Regions from separate parts of the Blastococcus colisei genome, predicted to be linked through region 3. Evidence: riboswitches for the same ligand, from Rfam matches in the RefSeq annotation. Region 3 holds a riboswitch; each other region holds the start of a gene.

Region 1 (4,203 bases), 310 kb from region 3:
TCAACGTACTCGGGTCGACCCAGTCCGCCCTTGCGCTGGGGTTCGCCAAGAAGGGCGGGACCGGCAAGTTCGACGGTGTTCACTGGGAGCTGCACGACGACCTGCCCCGGCTGCCGGGGGCTCCGGGGTGGCTGGCCTGCGAGGTCACGAGCCTGGTGGACGGTGGGGACCACGTCGTGGCTCTCGGCACGGTCGTGGCCGCGGAAACCTTCGACGGCCGGCCGCTGACGTACCACGGTCGGGTGTTCGGCACCCACGCCCATCTCGAGGAGTCGGCGTGACCACCCGGCAGTCGCCGGCCGAGGCGGTGCAGCATGCCGTTGCGGCCCTGGCCGAGGGCCGGATGGTGATCGTGGTGGACGACGCCGACCGGGAGGACGAGGGCGATCTGATACTCGCCGCCGAGTGCGTGACCGAGCAGCAGATGGCGTTCCTGGTGCGCCACACGACAGGGATCATCTGCGTGCCGATGCGCGCCGATCGCGCCGAGGAGCTGCGGTTGCCGCAGATGACTGCGGACAACACCGACGCGCACGGCACCGCGTTCACGGTGACGGTCGACCACGTCGACACGGGCACGGGAGTTTCGGCGGCAGACCGGACACGCACGGTGTGCGCGCTGGCCTCTCCGGCCACCCTTGCGGGCCATCTGCGCCGGCCCGGGCACATCTTCCCGCTGCGGGCTCGGGAGGGTGGCGTGCTGGTCCGGGCGGGACACACTGAGGCCGCCGTCGACCTGACAACCATGGCCGGACTGTCGGGCGTTGGAGTTATCGGCGAGATTGTAGACGAGGACGGGTCGATGCGCCGCGGCGCCTCCTTGGCCGCGTTCGCCGCCGAGCACGACCTGCCGGTGCTCGCGATCGCCGATCTCATCCGGTACCGGCGGGCCACAGAGCAGCTGGTGGAGCTAGTCGCCAGCTCACACATGCCGACGAAGTTCGGGGACTTCCGGGCGCTGGCCTACCGCAGCACCCTGGACGGGAGCGAGCACCTGGCACTGGTTCTCGGGGACGTCGCGGCAGCGGGACGGAGCGAGGGCGGCGCACTGGTCCGCGTGCACTCGGAGTGTCTCACCGGTGACATCCTGGGCTCCCTACGCTGTGACTGCGGCGGGCAGCTGGAGCAGGCGCTGCGGGCCGTGGCCGCGGAGGGCTGCGGCGCGGTGGTCTACCTGCGCGGACACGAGGGCCGCGGCATCGGGCTGGCACACAAGATCCGCGCCTACGCCCTGCAGGAGCAGGGTCTGGACACGGTGGACGCCAACACGGCCCAGGGCCTGCCCGTCGACTCCCGGAGCTACGGCGTCGGCGCGCAAATCCTCGGCGACCTCGGTATCACACAGCTGCGGCTGATCACCAACAACCCGGCCAAATTCGGAGGCCTGGAGGGCTACGGGCTGACGATCGTGGGCCGGGTGGCGCTGCCGGTGGTGGAGACGCCGCACAACGTCAGCTACCTGCGCACCAAGCAGCTGCGGATGGGCCACCGTCTGCGGACGCGCGCCGCCGAGGCGTGGCTGAGAGACGGCTGAGGGACGGCTGCCCGTGAGCCCCATCTTGGGCTGGCCCATCGCTCTGCTAAGGGCCTCGTTGAGACAGCTGCGCTGTGGTGGCAGGGCAGGGGGGCGGCGCTAAGCGAGCGCAGATATCTCGGTAGGCTGGGTGCGCGATGTGCGGGAGCTCGGAGGAACCGGGCTGAGAGGGCGGCTGACTGTGCCGCCGACCGCTGGAACCTGACCGGGTAATGCCGGCGTAGGGAGCGATCATGGGCGCGTCGGGCGCTGTCGGTGCCACCACGTCGTCGGGCGATGCCCCGATCACGCTGTCCCAAGCGCCGCCTCGGACGCTGGGCCTGCGGGACACCGCGGGGTTGTGGGGCAACCTGGGGATCAGCCTGCTGCTGCCGGTGGCGGCCACCTACGTGGTCCTCGCCGACCACCCGCTGTCGGTGACGATCGGCGCGATCGTGGTCGGTGCGGTAATCGGATCGGTGTTGCTGGGCCTGGGGGCGGCGGCCGGCGCTCGGGAGGGCGTGCCGGCGATGGTGCTGATGCGGGGGCTGCTGGGCCGGCGGACGTCGTTCTTGCCCACCGCCTTCAACCTCGTGCAGTGCGTGGGCTGGGCCGCCTTCGAGGTGTGGATCATCGCCGAGGCCGCCTCCCGGGCGCTGGATGCACCGCGCTGGCCATTCGTCCTCGCCGCGGGCGCGCTGGCCACGCTGATGGCGCTGCGCCCACTGGGCGCGGTGCGGGTGCTGGCCCGGTACGCGGTGTGGGCGGCGCTGGCCGCGATCGTCTACCTGTACATCCAGGTGTTGTCCGAGCCGCTGCCGGCGGTGACCGAGGTCGGGGCCGCATCGTTCTGGACGGCGGCCGACATCGTGATCGCGTTGCCGGTCTCCTGGTTCCCGCTGGCGGCGGACTACACCCGGCACGTCCGGCGCGGGCGGGACGCATTCGTGGGCGCCACGGCCGGCTACGGCGCCGCCACCATCGCCCTGTTCACCCTCGGCGCGCTGGCGCTGGTCGCCTACGGACGAGGCGGTCTGGACGTCGTGGATGCGCTACTGGCCGTTCCGCTCGGGCTGCTGGCCGTCCTGGTGCTGCTGGTGGTGGCGGTCGACGAGGCGTTCGCCAACATCTACTCCACGGCGGTGTCGGCGCAGAACGTAATGGCCCGGCTGGACCGCCGGATGCTGGCCGTGCTGGTCGGAGTGCTTGCCACCGGGCTCGCGCTGACGGCCGACCTGGTCGCCTACGAGCCCTTCCTCTTCCTGATCGGCGCGGTGTTCGTCCCACTGGTCGGGGTCTTCGTGGTCGCCTACTGGCTGCTGCCGCACGGCCGCTGGGATGTGTCGGACACTGCGCCGGCGCGCCCGGCGCTGCTACTGGCATGGGCGGCCGGTTTCGTGGCCTACCAGCTGACGCTGCCGACCTTCTTTCCCGGACCGGGCGGGGTCTGGACGGCGTGGTGGTCCTCCCGCCAGGCCGAGCTGGGCATCGACCCGGCCAACGGCTGGTCCGCGTCGCTGGTCGGCCTCGCGGTGGCCGCGGCACTGACCACGCTGGTCTGGCTGCCCGGCGGGCTGTCCGCCCGCCGCCGCGGGGACTGGTCCAAGGCCCTCCGGTGACAGGCCGCCGAATGCGCGCCGCCGGCCGAACCGACCCCCCGCTTCCGGCCGGCCCGGACCGGGCGGTGGAGGTTCGCCGCCGGATCGGCGGGTTGCACGTCCTCACCGACGCCCGTCAGGGCAGGGACGCCCTCGGTGTCGTCTCCGCGGCGGTGGCGGCCGGCGCCCGGATCGTGCAGGTCCGGGTGAAGTTCTGCCCGGACCGGGCGCTGTACGACTTCGCCGCCCGGGTCGCGGAAGTCTGCGCGCGGCGAGGAGCGACGTGCATCGTCGACGACCGGGTCGACATTGCGCTCGCGGTCGGCGCCGCGGGCACCCACCTGGGCGCCGGCGACCTGCCGGTGGCTGCGGCGCGCTCGATCGCCGGCCCGAACCATCTACTGGGGGGCACGGCGCGCACCGCCGCGACCGCCGCCGAGCTGGTGCAGGCCGGCGCGGACTACCTCGGCGTGGGGCCTGCCTTCTCCACCGCGACCAAGACCGGGCTGCCGGCCCCACTGGGCGTCGACGGGATCGCAGCGGTCGCGGCGGCGGTCGCCGTACCGGTGATCGCCATCGGCGGCATCACCGCCGCCCGGATCCCTGCGTTGCTGGCGGCCGGCGCGTCCGGCGTGGCCGTCGTCTCCGCCGTGTCCGACGCAGCCGACCCGGGAATGGCCACCCGAGCGCTGCTGGCGGCACTGGTCGCGGCACCGCAGAGCCGCCCGCCGCGCCCGGAACCAGGCCCGCCGCCGGCCACCCGCGTCCCCCGGTCGGCGCCCCGGTGAACGAGATCGCCGTCGCCGGCGGCGGACTGATCGGGCTGACCGTGGCCTGGCGGTGCGCGCAGCGCGGGCTGTCGGTGACCGTCGTCGACGAGGCTCCCGGCACCGGGGCCTCCTTCGCCGCGGCCGGAATGCTGGCGCCGGTGACCGAGGCCGCCTACGGCGAGGAGCCGCTGCTGCGGCTATGCCGGGCTTCGCTGCAGCGCTATCCCGGCTTCGTCGCCGAGCTGGCGCAGACCTCTGACGTCGAGGTAGGACTGCGCACCGCCGGAACCCTGGTGGTGGGCTTCGACGAAGACCACATGCG
Region 2 (4,203 bases), 3.6 Mb from region 3:
TCGCGCCGCGGCCGCCGGATCGTCGGCTGCGCAGATGTCGGACACCACGCAGATCCCGTCGACACCGGTCGCGGCCACGGCGGCCGCTCGCGTGGCGTCGATCCCGCCGATCGCGACGGCGCAGAGCCCCCCGGCGCGGGCGAGGGAGGTCAGGTGGCCGACTGTGTCCAGCCCCAGGCCGGGACCCGCCTCCGGCTTGGTCGGTGTGGCCCAGACCGGGCTGAGACCGACGACGTCGACGGTTCCCGGCGGTAGCCGCAGGGCCTTCTCGAGGTCGTCGGCACTCTCCACCGACAGCCCGATCAGCCGGTCGGGCCCGAGCAGCGCTCGGACCTCGGCTGCCGGCAGGTCCTCCTGGCCGACGTGCACGCCGTCGGCGCCGGCCAGCAGGGCGACGTCCACGGCATCGTTGACGACGACCGACACGTCCGGTCGGTCGGCGACCGCGGCCTGGACCGCTCGGGTCAGCGCCAGCAGCTCACGCCGGGAGGCGACCTTGTCCCGGACCTGGACGGCGGTCACTCCGCCGGCCACCGCGGCACGGACGACATCGGCCACCGGCCGGGGGCGGCACAGTTCCGTGTCGGTGACCAGGTACAGCGTGAGGTCGAACGGCCGTCTCACCCGGCGACCCGGACGTCCGCCACGCGGAGGTCCGCGATGGCCAGGGCGTCCCCGTCCACCGCGTCGAGGGCGTCGAGCCACGCGGCGGCGAACGTGCCGGGCCCCGCGGCCGTCGCCGTCGCCCACTCGGCGGCCAGCGCGACGTGGGCGTGCGCGGCGGCCGCACCGGTCAACGGATCGTCGGTGACGGCGAGGTAGGCCGCCACCAGCGCACCGAGCGCGCAGCCGGCGCCGGTCGTCCGCGTGAGCAGGACCGATCCGCCGCCGACGCGGACGATCCGGCGTCCGTCGGTGAGCAGGTCGACCTCACCACTCACCGCGACCACACCCCCGGTGTGAAGGGCCAGTCCCACCGCCGCGGCGACCGCGTCGTCGGTGGCGGCGGTGCTGTCCACGCCGCGGCCGCCGGCGCCGGCTCCGGCGAGCGCCATGACCTCGGAGGCGTTGCCGCGGACGACGGTGGGACGCAGCGCCACCAGTTCAGCGGCGAGTTCCGTGCGGTAGGCCAGGCCGCCCACTGCGACCGGGTCGAGCACCCAGGGCGTTCCCGCCGTTCCGGCCGACCGGGCTGCGAGTCGCATCGCCTCGGCGGTGCGGCGGTGGACGGTGCCGACGTTGACCAGCACGGCGGAGGCCACGGCGGCGAAGTCGCCGGCCTCCTCCGGGGCATCGACCATGGCCGGTGCCGCGCCCGCGGCGAGCAGCGCGTTGGCCGTGATCGCCTGCACGACGGTGTTCGTGAGGCAGTGCACCAGAGGTGCGTTCGCGCGCACTGCCTCGCGGGCAGCGTTGAGTTCGACGGCATCCATGCCGGTGACATCCCTTCGCCAGTACCAACTGGAGCAGGTTCGACGGGTGTGTTCTCAGTCCCGGTCAGGACACCCCGTGCCACGTACGCCCCGAACGTAACAGCCGGGCGGGTGGCCGTGCTGCCCGGGCGAGGACGGGAACGACCGGCTAGCGTGCCGCCCGTACGCGGGAGCCCATCGGAATGGGCTGAGAGGGCGGCAGGGGTCGCCGACCGTTGGAACCTGTCCGGGTCATGCCGGCGTAGGGAGGCAGTTGTGCGTGCTGTGCGTTTCCACGGAGCGGGACGATCTGTGGTCGTCGAGGACGTCCCGGGTCCTCGCCCGGGCCCCACGGAGGTGTTGATCGACGTCGCCGCCGCGGGGGTGTGCGGCACTGAGTTGCACTTCCTCGACGGGCTGCTGACCCCGGCCCGGACCCCCATCACCCTGGGACACGAGGTGGCCGGCGTCGTCGCCGAGGTGGGCGACGGCGTCGAGGACGTCGCCGTGGGAGACCGCGTCGCGGTGCACTACCGGCATGCCTGCCACCGGTGCCGCTCGTGCCAGGCCGGGAACGACCACCTCTGTGACGCCCCGCTCGGGTTCCTCGCCTTCGCCAGCGACGGGGGATTCGCCGAGCAGGTCGTCGTCCCCGCCTCCGCAGTGGTCCGGGTGCCCGACGGGCTGGACCTCGCGGTCGCGGCCACGCTGTGCTGCAGCGGCACCACGGCGCTGCACGCGGTGGGCGTGGCGGGGGTCCGGGCGGGCGCCGACGCCGTCGTCTACGGGACCGGGGGCGTCGGCCTGGCCCTCGTCCAGGTCCTCCGTGAGGCCGGGGCGCGGCCGATCGCCGTCGCCCGGGATCCCCAGCGGTTGCGGCTGGCGCGCGAGCTGGGAGCGGAGGTCACGGTGGACGGGAGCGGGGACGTCGAGGCCCCGATCCGGGAGGCGACCGGCGGCGCCGGCGCCGACGTGGTCTTCGAGCTGGTCGGCACCAGGGAGACCAGCGCCGCCGCTCTGGCGTCCCTGGGCAAGCGGGGAACGCTGGTCTACGTCGGCTACAGCTTCGACACCGTGGAGATCAGTCCGCTCTCGCTCGTCGTTCCCGAGCAGCGGATCGTCACCTCGGTCGGCAACCGCCGCTCCGAGTTGGTCGAGGCGCTCGACCTGGGCGCCCGGGGCCTGCTGCGCACGACGGTGGACGAACATTTCCTCGACGACGCCCCGCGCGTCCTCGACGAGCTGCGCGCCGGCCGGATCGTCGGGAGAGCGGTGCTCCGCCCCTGACGATGCGCTCACGACGACGCGCCATCCGCCTATCCGGCCGACGAGCAGGGGCGATGGGTCGCTCGGCGCGCTGCCGAGGCCGTGACAGGTTCGGTGGTCGCGGCGCATGAGCGTGATGGCGCAGGCGCGGGCCGAGCGCGAGGACCTGCTCGACCTGGTGGAGCGGCTCACCCCGGAGCAGTGGCGCACTCCGTCGCTGTGCGCGGGCTGGACGGTGCAGGACGTCGTCGCCCACGTGCTGAGCTACGACGAGCTCGGCCCACGGCAGCTGGCGGCTCGCTTCACCCGCGGTCTCTTCCTCGTCGACCGCACGAATGCGCTCGGTCTGTGCGAGTACGCCGTGCGCACTCCGGCTGAGCTGGTCGAGCTGCTCCGCGCCCACCTCACGCCGACGGGGCTGACCGCGGGCCTGGGCGGAGCGATCGCCCTCACCGACGGTCTCATCCACCAGCAGGACATCCGGCGCCCGCTGGGCGAGCCGCGGACCATCCCGGCGGAGCGGCTCGTGCCCGCGCTGCGCACCGCCCTGTTCGGCCCGGTGCTGCGCGGGGTGGTGCGCGTGCGCGACGTCCGGCTCGTGGCGACCGATCTGGACTGGGCGTTCGGTCGGGGGCCCGAGGTCCACGGCACCGCCGAGGCCCTCCTGATGGCCGTGGCGGGCCGGAGGGCGGTCGCCGACGAGCTCTCCGGGCCCGGACGGGCCCGGGTGGCGCAGCGGCTCGGTTGAGCCCGGCCATCCCTTGCCGCTGTCGGCGGTTCCGCGCACTCTGGGCAGATGGCGCACAGCGGCACGAGTGTGGGCACGGTCGTCCGATGGGACGGAAGCCAGGGCGCCGGCCTCATCGAGGCGCCGGATCTCCCGGGCGACTGCTGGGTGGAGGCAGCCGCGCTGGATCCCAGCGCCAACGGCGGTCTGCGCGCGGGACAGGTCGTCGAGGTGGAGTGGACCGAGACCGGGGCCGGTAGCCACCCCGTGCGTGCCGACCGCGTGACGCCACGGGACGACCTGCAGGCCACACCGGGCGCCTGACGCGCAGGGGACCACCCTGGAGATCAGCCGTCGACCAGTGCCGCCGCGGGCAGCCAGTCGGCGTCGAGCAGCTCGGCGATCTCCCGGAGGGACGACGTGTCCGCGCCCGCGGCCGAGCCGCTGACTGCCAGCCGCTCCACCATCACGCGCGCCACCTGCTCCTCCACGGTGTCCTCGGCGAACGCGATCCGCCACGGCGAGGTCTTCCCGTCCCGGTGGGTGCGGCCGGTGACCTGACGGGCCTGGATGCCGGAGAACCGTGGCTGGTGGAAGAGCCCCACCCGCGGGGTGTCCGAGGCAGCCCGCCCGTCCGGCAGAGTCTCGCCGGCGTGCAGCGAGATGGACGCCGTCACGGTGAACACGCAGACCATCGCGTCGCCCCGCTGGAAGCGCAGCCGCTCGCGCTCGACATCGAAGCGGTCCCTGCCGTAGATGCCGGCGACCGGGATGCCCGCGTCCAGCAGGGCCTCGCGG
Region 3 (4,203 bases):
ATGGAACGGCGCAGCGTGTGCTCGTTGTCCGGGCGGACACCGAACCGACGATGCTGACGCAGTGGTCAGTGGCGATCTGGGATGCGATCTCCAGTGATCGTTGGCGCCCGCGCCCATGCCGAGTTGGCAGGCGGGCACCGACAGTGCGCACGGGGTATCCGGGATGCTAGAGCCGCCGGAGCAGCGGCATCATGACGTCGTCGACCACCGCCACGGCCAGCTCCTGATCGACGTCCATGCCACTGATCATCCAGCGGAGCAAGAGGATCGCCGGGCCCGCCTCGGCAGCCAACGACGCTGCGCCACTCGCCACCAACTCGCCGCGATCGACGGCACGCTCGCAGACCGTTCCGAAGGCTTCCGCCCAACGCGCCATGGGACCACGTCGGAAGGCTTCCTCCAGGGCCGGTTCCTGGTTCATGACACCGATCAGCGCTCGACTGGCGCTTCCACCCGGGCCCGCCAGCACCGCGGCCAGTGCGGTCAGCAGCGCGACCATGTCATCCCGCAGGGAACCAGAGTCCGGGATCACGAGCGTCTCATCGCTAGCCGTATCGATGAGGCTCACCAGCACGTCCGCCTTGGACGACCAGCGCCGATAGATTGTCGCCTTGCTGACGCCGGCGGTTCTGGCCACCGCATCCATGGTCAGTCCGGCGTAGCCGACCTGCGCCAACACCTCCAGGACAGCAGCCTGAATCGCCCGGTCACGAGAGGGATCCAGTCGACGCCGCCGGGGTCGCGCACCCGCCGGGGGAACGCCCCAGGACAGCGAGCTCGGCTGACGCAGTGACACTGAGTGAGCCTAACGAGGGATCGTCGCGACAGACAAGATCGCTGAGGGGGAAACCCGCTGCTCGAAGACGGGGTACGCCGAACGTCCAGCGCCCTCCAGTAGAAGGAACCCCCGAGTTCCGCCTGTCATCCCTAGCCTCCCGTAGGGCAGCGCGACGCGCACGGCATCCCCCTCGTCGGGCTCTGTCGGCAGGGAAGGCGGGTGGCATGAGCGAGGTCTTCAGTTCGCAGTCACCGAGCTGTCGGCATGTCCTCAGTGCCGTGCTCGACACGTTGGCCCAACTGGGCTGCGCCGGCCTGACCGCCGATGAGATCAAGGCCCGAGCGGGCGCCGCCGGTCCGGCCCTCGGGGATTCGCCCGATCTGGAGGCCTTGGTGGTCAGCGCGCTCGAGCATGTACAGCTGTTTCCCGCGTTCGAGCCTTCGGGAGATCTCGACCGGGACTTGCACACGCTGCTGCAGCCGTGGCGAACCGCATCGAGCAGGGACGAACGTGTCGTAGCCGCAGTGCTCAGCGCCGCCATCTGGAACCCGCGCCTCGAGGTCGCGGTCCATGACGCGCTCGACCGGCCCCTGATGCATGCCGTCTCGGCGGTCGTTGCGCGCGCCGAGGGCCACGGGACGATTCCGGATTACGCTATCCAAACTCTGTGCTGGGTGCTGCGCGGGCTGCTGATCGACCGACTGCGCTCCAGGCCCCGGGCGGCGGTCGACATCGACCGCCTCGTCCACTTCCTCATCGCCGGACTGCAGATGGAAGCGGCAGTCGCCGCCCGTGGACGGTCCCAGGCCCTCGATAGATCTCTGAGAGAGCCGCCGGCGTGACCGCCGTTCAGCTGGCGCTGGTCGAGGTGGAATCCCTCCCCGAAGCCCGACGACGAGGACCTCGCCGAGGAGATCGCGCTGTCCGGCCCGGCGCGTACCCGCACCGTCGAGGAGGCGCAGCCCTCGATCGGGGCCACCATTGTGTCATCGACGAGCGCTGCCAGCTCTTCGGAAGCGGACCCGACCCCGCACGCGATGTGGGCGGCAGGAGGAAGTTGGCTCACCAGCGTGCTGGCCCGACGGGGTCTCCGCGGCGGTCGCCAGGTCGGGCCGCGCCGGGCAGCTGCACGCCTACGCCACGGACCTGCCACGCATGGAACACATGCCCGAGACGCTGAGAAGGCCGGGGGTCTCGGGCCGGCCTTCTCGCTCGCCGGGGAGCCGGGGCGCCGACCGTCGCGGACCTGCGCATCTGCTCAGGCCGGTTGTGCGCTGTGGTGGCAGAGCAGGGGGCGGCGCTCGGCGAGCGCGGATATCTCGGTAGGCTGGATGCGCGATGTGCGGGAGCTCGGAGGTACCGGGCTGAGAGGGCGGCTGACTGTGCCGCCGACCGCTGGAACCTGACCGGGTAATGCCGGCGTAGGGAGCGATTATGAGCAGGTCCGGCGCTGTCGGTGCCACCACGTCATCGGGGGATGCACCGATCACGCTGTCCCAAGCACCGCCTCGGACGCTGGGCCTGCGGGACACGGCGGGGTTGTGGGGCAGCCTGGGGGTCAGCCTGCTGTTGCCGGTGGCGGCCACCTACGTGGTCCTCGCCGACCGCCCGCTGTCGGTGACGATCGGCGCGATCGTGGTCGGTGCGGTGATCGGATCGGTGTTGCTGGGCCTGGGGGCGGCGGCCGGCGCCCGGGAGGGCGTGCCGGCGATGGTGCTGATGCGGGGGTTGCTGGGTCGGCGGACGTCGTTCCTGCCCACCGCTTTCAATCTCGTGCAGTGCGTGGGCTGGGCCGCCTTCGAGGTGTGGATCATCGCCGAGGCCGCCTCCCGGGCGCTGGATGCACCGCGCTGGCCGTTCGTCCTCGCCGCGGGCGCGCTGGCCACGCTGATGGCGCTGCGCCCGCTGGGCGCGGTGCGGGTGCTGGCGCGGTACGCGGTGTGGGCGGCGCTGGCCGCGATCGTCTACCTGTACATCCAGGTGTTGTCCGAGCCGCTGCCGGCGGTGACCGAGCGCGGGGCCGGATCGTTCTGGACGGCGGCTGACATCGTGATCGCGTTGCCGGTTTCCTGGTTTCCGCTGGCGGCGGACTACACCCGGCACGTCCGGCGGGGGCGGGACGCGTTCGTGGGCGCTGCGGCCGGCTACGGCGGCGCCGCCATGGCTCTGTTCACTCTCGGCGCGCTGGCGCTGGTCGCCTACGGGCGGGGCGGTCTGGACGTCGTGGATGCGCTGCTGGCCGTTCCGCTCGGGCTGCTGGCCGTCCTGGTGCTGCTCGTGGTGGAGGTGGACGAGGCGTTCGCCAACGTCTACTCGACGGCGGTGTCGGCGCAGAACGTGGTGGCCCGGCTGGACCGCCGGGTGCTGGCCGGGGTCGTGGGCGTGGGAGCCACCGGGCTGGCGCTGATGGCCGACCTGGTCGCCTACGAGCCGTTCCTCTTCCTGATCGGCGCGGTGTTCGTTCCGCTGGTCGGGGTCTTCGTGGTCGCCTACTGGCTGCTGCCGCGCGGCCGCTGGGATGTGTCGGACACTGCGCCGGCGCGCCCGGCCCTGCTGCTGGCGTGGGCGGCCGGTTTCGTGGCCTACCAGCTGACGCTGCCGACCTTCTTCGCCGGACCGGGTGGGGGCTGGACGGCGTGGTGGTCCGCCCGCCAGGCCGAGCTGGGCATCGACCCGGCCAACGGCTGGTCAGCCTCGCTGGTCAGCCTCGCGGTGGCCGCGGCACTGACCACGCTGATCTGTCTGCCCGGCGGCCTGTCCGCCCGCCGCCGCCGGGCCCGGTTCCCGGTCGCCCCGTCCAAGGCCCTCCGGTGACGGGCCGCCGAATGGGCGCCGCCGGCCGGACCGACTCCCCGCTACCGGTCGGCCCGGACCGTGCGGTGGAGGTTCGCCGGCGGATCGGCGGATTGCACGTGCTCACCGACGCCCGTCAGGGCAGGGACGCCCTCGGTGTCGTCTCCGCGGCGGTGGCGGCCGGCGCCCGGATCGTGCAGGTCCGGGTGAAGTTCTGCCCGGACCGGGCGCTGTACGACTTCGCCGCCCGGGTCGCGGAAGTCTGCGCGCGGCGCGGAGCGACGTGCATCGTCGACGACCGGGTCGACATTGCGCTCGCGGTCGGCGCGGCGGGCACCCACCTGGGCGCCGGCGACCTGCCGGTGGCCGCGGCGCGCTCGATCGCCGGCCCGAACCATCTGCTGGGTGGCACGGCGCGGACCGCCGCGACCGCCGCCGAGCTGGTGGCCGCCGGAGCGGACTACCTCGGGGTGGGCCCGGCCTTCGCCACCGCGACCAAGACCGGGCTGCCGGACCCGCTGGGTGTCGACGGGATCGCGGCGGTCGCGGCGGCGGTCGCCGTACCGGTGATCGCCATCGGCGGCATCACCGCCGACCGGATCCCGGCGGTGCTGGCGGCCGGCGCGTCCGGG
Region 4 (4,203 bases), 450 kb from region 3:
AAGGATGGATCTGGGCGCGGTCAGCGCACTGAGTTTGCGACGTCGTGGGCATCGCGCGGATGCCCACGACGTCGCAGGTCTCGATGGCGGGTATGCAGAACTGGTGCCGTCGGGGTCAGGGCCGGCCGGAGCTGCCCTGCGCCTGACCGTCCGCAGAACCCTGCCGCGCGGATCCTCCGCTCGAGGGCTCGGGCGCCCCGGGGGTCTCGGGCGCCGGGGGGGCCGCAGACTGCTGGGCCGGACGCTCGGCGGCCCGGGTTTCCGGGGTCGCCGGCTGTTCGGACGGACGCTCGGCGGCCCGGGTTCCCGGGGTCGCCGGCTGCTCGGGCTGGTGGGTCTCGCGGGCGTCAGTGCTGACCTGCGCACCGTCGACACCGCCGTCCTGCGCGTCCTCCCTGACGGACGTACCGAACTGCTCCTTGGTGGGGACGTCCCCAGGACCGGGCAGGTCCTCGGGTGTGCGCCTTGTCTCGTCGGGGTGAGGCACGGTGGCCTGCTCGGGGAGAACCGGACGATCGGCTGCCTCGGGCAGGTCGAAGGGGGTGACGGATTCGATCACTTCTGCGACACCGTCCTGGATGGAAGCGGGCAGGACCCCGGCGGCTCCGGCACCGGTCACGCTGACTAGCGCAAGTCCCACGCCGGTCGCGGCCTGGGCAGCGACTCCGGCAGAGGCGAACTTGGCCGCGGCGGCGGCGAGGACGGTGAACATTGTGCGGCGTCTCCTTGTGGATGGCCCGGGGGCCGCGGCGCGCGCGGACTCCGGAGCAGTGGGGGTCGTCCCCGTCGACGGGCCGACGGGATCGGTGAGAAGACCGGTCGCCAGCAGCTCGGCCAGCTGCGGGCTGGGCCGCCCGGGACGGGCGGAGCTGTTCCGGACCGTCTCGGCGAATGCCACGAGCGGAGCGGCCTCTGCCGGGACGGGTCGTCCCACGAGGAAGCACTCGAAAGCCTCGTCGAACTGGTCGTTGGTCATCTCATCCCCGACATCGCTGGACCGGCTCATAGGGGCGCGACCTCCTGCACGAGCTCACTCCGAAGGGTGACCAGTCCTCGCCGCTGCAGCGCCTTGACCGCTGCCGCGGAGCGGCCCATCACGGAGGCGACCTGCTCGACGGACAGGTCGGCGAGGATGCGCAGCAGCAGGACCGTGCGCTGATCGGCGGGCAGGGCGGCACACATCTCTTGGACGGCGCCTGAGCCCAGCACCGCGAGTGCGTCATCCTCGGCGTCGCCGCCGACGGAGCCCCGCAGGACCTCCTCACCGCAGTCGACCAGCTCGGGTCGGCGACTCCTGCGCCGCCAGTCGTCAATCAGGCGGCGGTGCGCGATGGTGAAGACCCAGGCGCGCAGCGCGGCCTCGTCCCCCTCGAACGAGGACAGGCCGTTGAAGACCCCGATGAACGTCTCACTGGCCAGGTCATCCGGCTCCAGAGCGCCGTGCAGCCGCAGGTAGCCGGTCACGGAGGGCGCCAGCTCCCGATAGAGCACCTCCAGCGCCCAGGAGGCGCCCGCCTGCGCGGCCGCCAGCACCCCGGGGAAGGGCATCCCTACTGACATCCGGCACCTCCGGCTCGAATGGACGTCGGCTCATTCATCGGCAGCGACAGGTGCGGTCTTGAGCATGGCGGAACCGCGGGTCGCAGCCTGAGGCATCAACGATCGAGTCGGTCATCCTCCCCGGGAACGTGCCTCTTCGACGCGGCTGGCTGCTTGACTCGAGTCCGCGCCCAGCCCAGCCCGCGGAAAGTGGCGAGAAGGGCCCCCGCCGCCCTCCCGGTCCGGTCCTCCGCCGTGGACCACTGGCAGCTGTAGGTGGTCAGGTCGCGCTCGTGTGCTCGTGCGCTCGTGCGCCCGGGAGCGGGACCGGGACGCGGTCACCACGTAGCTCGCCGGCCTCCGCCGCCGTGGCGATGCTCGCGTGACAGGACTCGTCGGGGTCGTGGCGGGCCGCCCGGGGGCAAGGTCTAGGGTCCCTTTCGCCACCGCGGGAGCCCGGCGTACCGGGCTGAGAAGTCGGCTGAGACGGCCGCTGACCGCCACAACCTGATCCGGTTCGTACCGGCGTAGGGAGGGGATTCCCTTGACAGCTCCGTCCACGACCTCCACGGCCAGCCGTAAGACCTACCTGGCGGGTCCGCGTCCTGGCATGCGGGTGCCGATGCGCGAGATCGTGCTCAGCACCGGCGACTCCGTCGTCCTCTACGACACGTCGGGGCCGTACACCGATCCGACCTTCGAGGCCGACGTCCGCAGCGGACTGCCGTCGGTGCGGGCGGCATGGATCGCCGAGCGCGGCGACACCGAGGAGTACGAGGGCCGCCCGGTCCGGCCCGAGGACGACGGTCGTCGCTCCGGCGACCTGCGCAACCTCGACGCGGTGTTCGCCGCCGACGGACGCCGGCCCCTGCGGGCTCGGGACGGTGCCGCCGTGACCCAGCTCGCCCACGCCCGGCGGGGGCAGATCACCCCGGAGATGGAGTTCATCGCCGTCCGGGAGGGTGTGCCGGCCGAGCAGGTGCGAGCCGAGGTGGCCCGGGGCCGGGCCGTGATCCCGGCCAACGTGAACCATCCGGAGTCCGAGCCGATGATCATCGGCCGGGAGTTCCTCGTGAAGGTGAACGCCAACATCGGCAACTCGGCCGTGGCCTCGTCGATCGAGGAGGAGGTGGACAAGATGACCTGGGCGACCCGCTGGGGTGCCGACACCGTCATGGACCTCTCCACCGGCCGTAACATCCACAGCACCCGGGAGTGGATCCTCCGCAACTCGCCGGTGCCGATCGGCACCGTGCCGATCTACCAGGCGCTGGAGAAGGTCGGCGGCAAGGCCGAGGAGCTGTCCTGGGAGGTCTACCGGGACACGGTGATCGAGCAGTGCGAGCAGGGCGTCGACTACATAACCGTGCACGCCGGCGTGCTGCTGCGCTACGTGCCGCTCACCGCCCGGCGGAAGACCGGCATCGTCTCCCGTGGCGGGTCGATCATGGCGGCGTGGTGCCTGGCCCACCACGAGGAGAACTTCCTTTACACCCGTTTCTCGGAGCTCTGCGAGATCCTCCGGGCCTACGACGTCACCTTCTCCCTCGGCGACGGGCTCCGGCCGGGAAGCGTCGCTGACGCCAACGACGAGGCCCAGCTGGCCGAGCTGCGCACCCTCGGCGAGCTGACCACCGTGGCCTGGGAGCACGACGTCCAGGTCATGATTGAAGGCCCCGGCCACGTGCCCATGAACAAGATCAAGGAGAACGTCGACCTGCAACTCGAGCTGTGCCACGAGGCGCCGTTCTACACCCTCGGGCCCCTCACCACGGATGTCGCGCCGGGGTACGACCACATCACCTCCGCGATCGGCGCGGCCATGATCGCCTGGCACGGCACCGCGATGCTCTGCTACGTCACGCCCAAGGAGCACCTGGGCCTGCCCGACCGGGACGACGTCAAGGACGGCATGATCGCCTACAAGATCGCCGCGCACGCAGCCGACGTCGCGAAGGGGCACCCCGGCGCCCAGATGTGGGACGACGCCCTCTCCGACGCCCGCTTCGAGTTCCGCTGGGAGGACCAGTTCAACCTCGCGCTCGACCCGGACACCGCCCGGTCGATGCACGACGAGACGCTGCCGGCCGCCCCAGCCAAGACGGCGCACTTCTGCTCCATGTGCGGCCCGCATTTCTGCTCGATGCGGATCTCGCAGGACGTGCGCCGCTACGCCGAGGAGCGGGGGCTGACGTCGGAGGAGGCGATCGACGCAGGCCTCCGGGAGAAGGCGGCCGAGTTCACTGCGCACGGCGGCCGCATCCAGCTGCCTCTGGCCGAGTAGCCCCGTGACGCCGGACGAGCGGGTGTGGCCCCGGCCGGTGCCGCTCGTCGGTGATGCGACCGCGGCCTCCGAGCGGGCCGCCGACCCGACCGGCTGGGCGCTGGGGACCGAGGCCCGGGCGGGGCTGTACGAGGCGATCGGGGTCCGGCGGGACGTCCGCCGGTTCCGTCCAGACCCGCTGCCCGACGAGGTCCTGCAGCGAGTCCTCGGGGCCGCGCACGCCGCTCCGTCGGTCGGGCACAGCCAGCCCTGGCGGTTCCTCGTTGTCCGCGATCCGGAGATCCGGGACCGGGCGGCCGTCCTCACCGATCGTGAGCGGCTGCGTCAGGCCGCCGGACTCGACGCAGACGCGGCTCGTCGTCTCCTCGACCTGCAGCTCG

Evidence for each region. A riboswitch is a leader RNA that binds a small molecule or an ion and turns the genes downstream of it on or off. The one in region 3 is predicted to bind thiamine pyrophosphate.
Region 1: another riboswitch for thiamine pyrophosphate. It lies ahead of FHU33_RS19375 (purine-cytosine permease family protein); the one in region 3 lies ahead of FHU33_RS17825 (purine-cytosine permease family protein).
Region 2: another riboswitch for thiamine pyrophosphate. It lies ahead of FHU33_RS00555 (alcohol dehydrogenase catalytic domain-containing protein); the one in region 3 lies ahead of FHU33_RS17825 (purine-cytosine permease family protein).
Region 4: another riboswitch for thiamine pyrophosphate. It lies ahead of thiC (phosphomethylpyrimidine synthase ThiC); the one in region 3 lies ahead of FHU33_RS17825 (purine-cytosine permease family protein).

The regions. Positions count from the first base shown of each region.
Region 1 is NZ_VFQE01000001.1:4,058,003-4,062,205, forward strand. Features, by position in the region: gene FHU33_RS19365 (flavin reductase family protein) at 1-281, shown strand, start outside; gene FHU33_RS19370 (bifunctional 3,4-dihydroxy-2-butanone-4-phosphate synthase/GTP cyclohydrolase II) at 278-1,534, shown strand; TPP riboswitch at 1,666-1,778, shown strand; gene FHU33_RS19375 (purine-cytosine permease family protein) at 1,768-3,132, shown strand; gene thiE (thiamine phosphate synthase) at 3,198-3,899, shown strand; gene thiO (glycine oxidase ThiO) at 3,896-4,203, shown strand, end outside.
Region 2 is NZ_VFQE01000001.1:116,264-120,466, forward strand. Features, by position in the region: gene thiE (thiamine phosphate synthase) at 1-624, opposite strand, end outside; gene thiM (hydroxyethylthiazole kinase) at 621-1,433, opposite strand; TPP riboswitch at 1,427-1,520, opposite strand; TPP riboswitch at 1,590-1,698, shown strand; gene FHU33_RS00555 (alcohol dehydrogenase catalytic domain-containing protein) at 1,770-2,699, shown strand; gene FHU33_RS00560 (maleylpyruvate isomerase family mycothiol-dependent enzyme) at 2,806-3,426, shown strand; gene FHU33_RS00565 (hypothetical protein) at 3,475-3,729, shown strand; gene FHU33_RS00570 (DEAD/DEAH box helicase) at 3,753-4,203, opposite strand, start outside.
Region 3 is NZ_VFQE01000001.1:3,743,372-3,747,574, forward strand. Features, by position in the region: gene FHU33_RS17815 (TetR/AcrR family transcriptional regulator) at 167-679, opposite strand; gene FHU33_RS17820 (TetR/AcrR family transcriptional regulator C-terminal ligand-binding domain-containing protein) at 1,003-1,620, shown strand; TPP riboswitch at 2,111-2,223, shown strand; gene FHU33_RS17825 (purine-cytosine permease family protein) at 2,213-3,592, shown strand; gene thiE (thiamine phosphate synthase) at 3,589-4,203, shown strand, end outside.
Region 4 is NZ_VFQE01000001.1:3,294,257-3,298,459, reverse strand. Features, by position in the region: gene FHU33_RS15710 (hypothetical protein) at 116-1,006, opposite strand; gene FHU33_RS15705 (RNA polymerase sigma factor) at 1,003-1,560, opposite strand; TPP riboswitch at 1,978-2,090, shown strand; gene thiC (phosphomethylpyrimidine synthase ThiC) at 2,084-3,823, shown strand; gene bluB (5,6-dimethylbenzimidazole synthase) at 3,828-4,203, shown strand, end outside.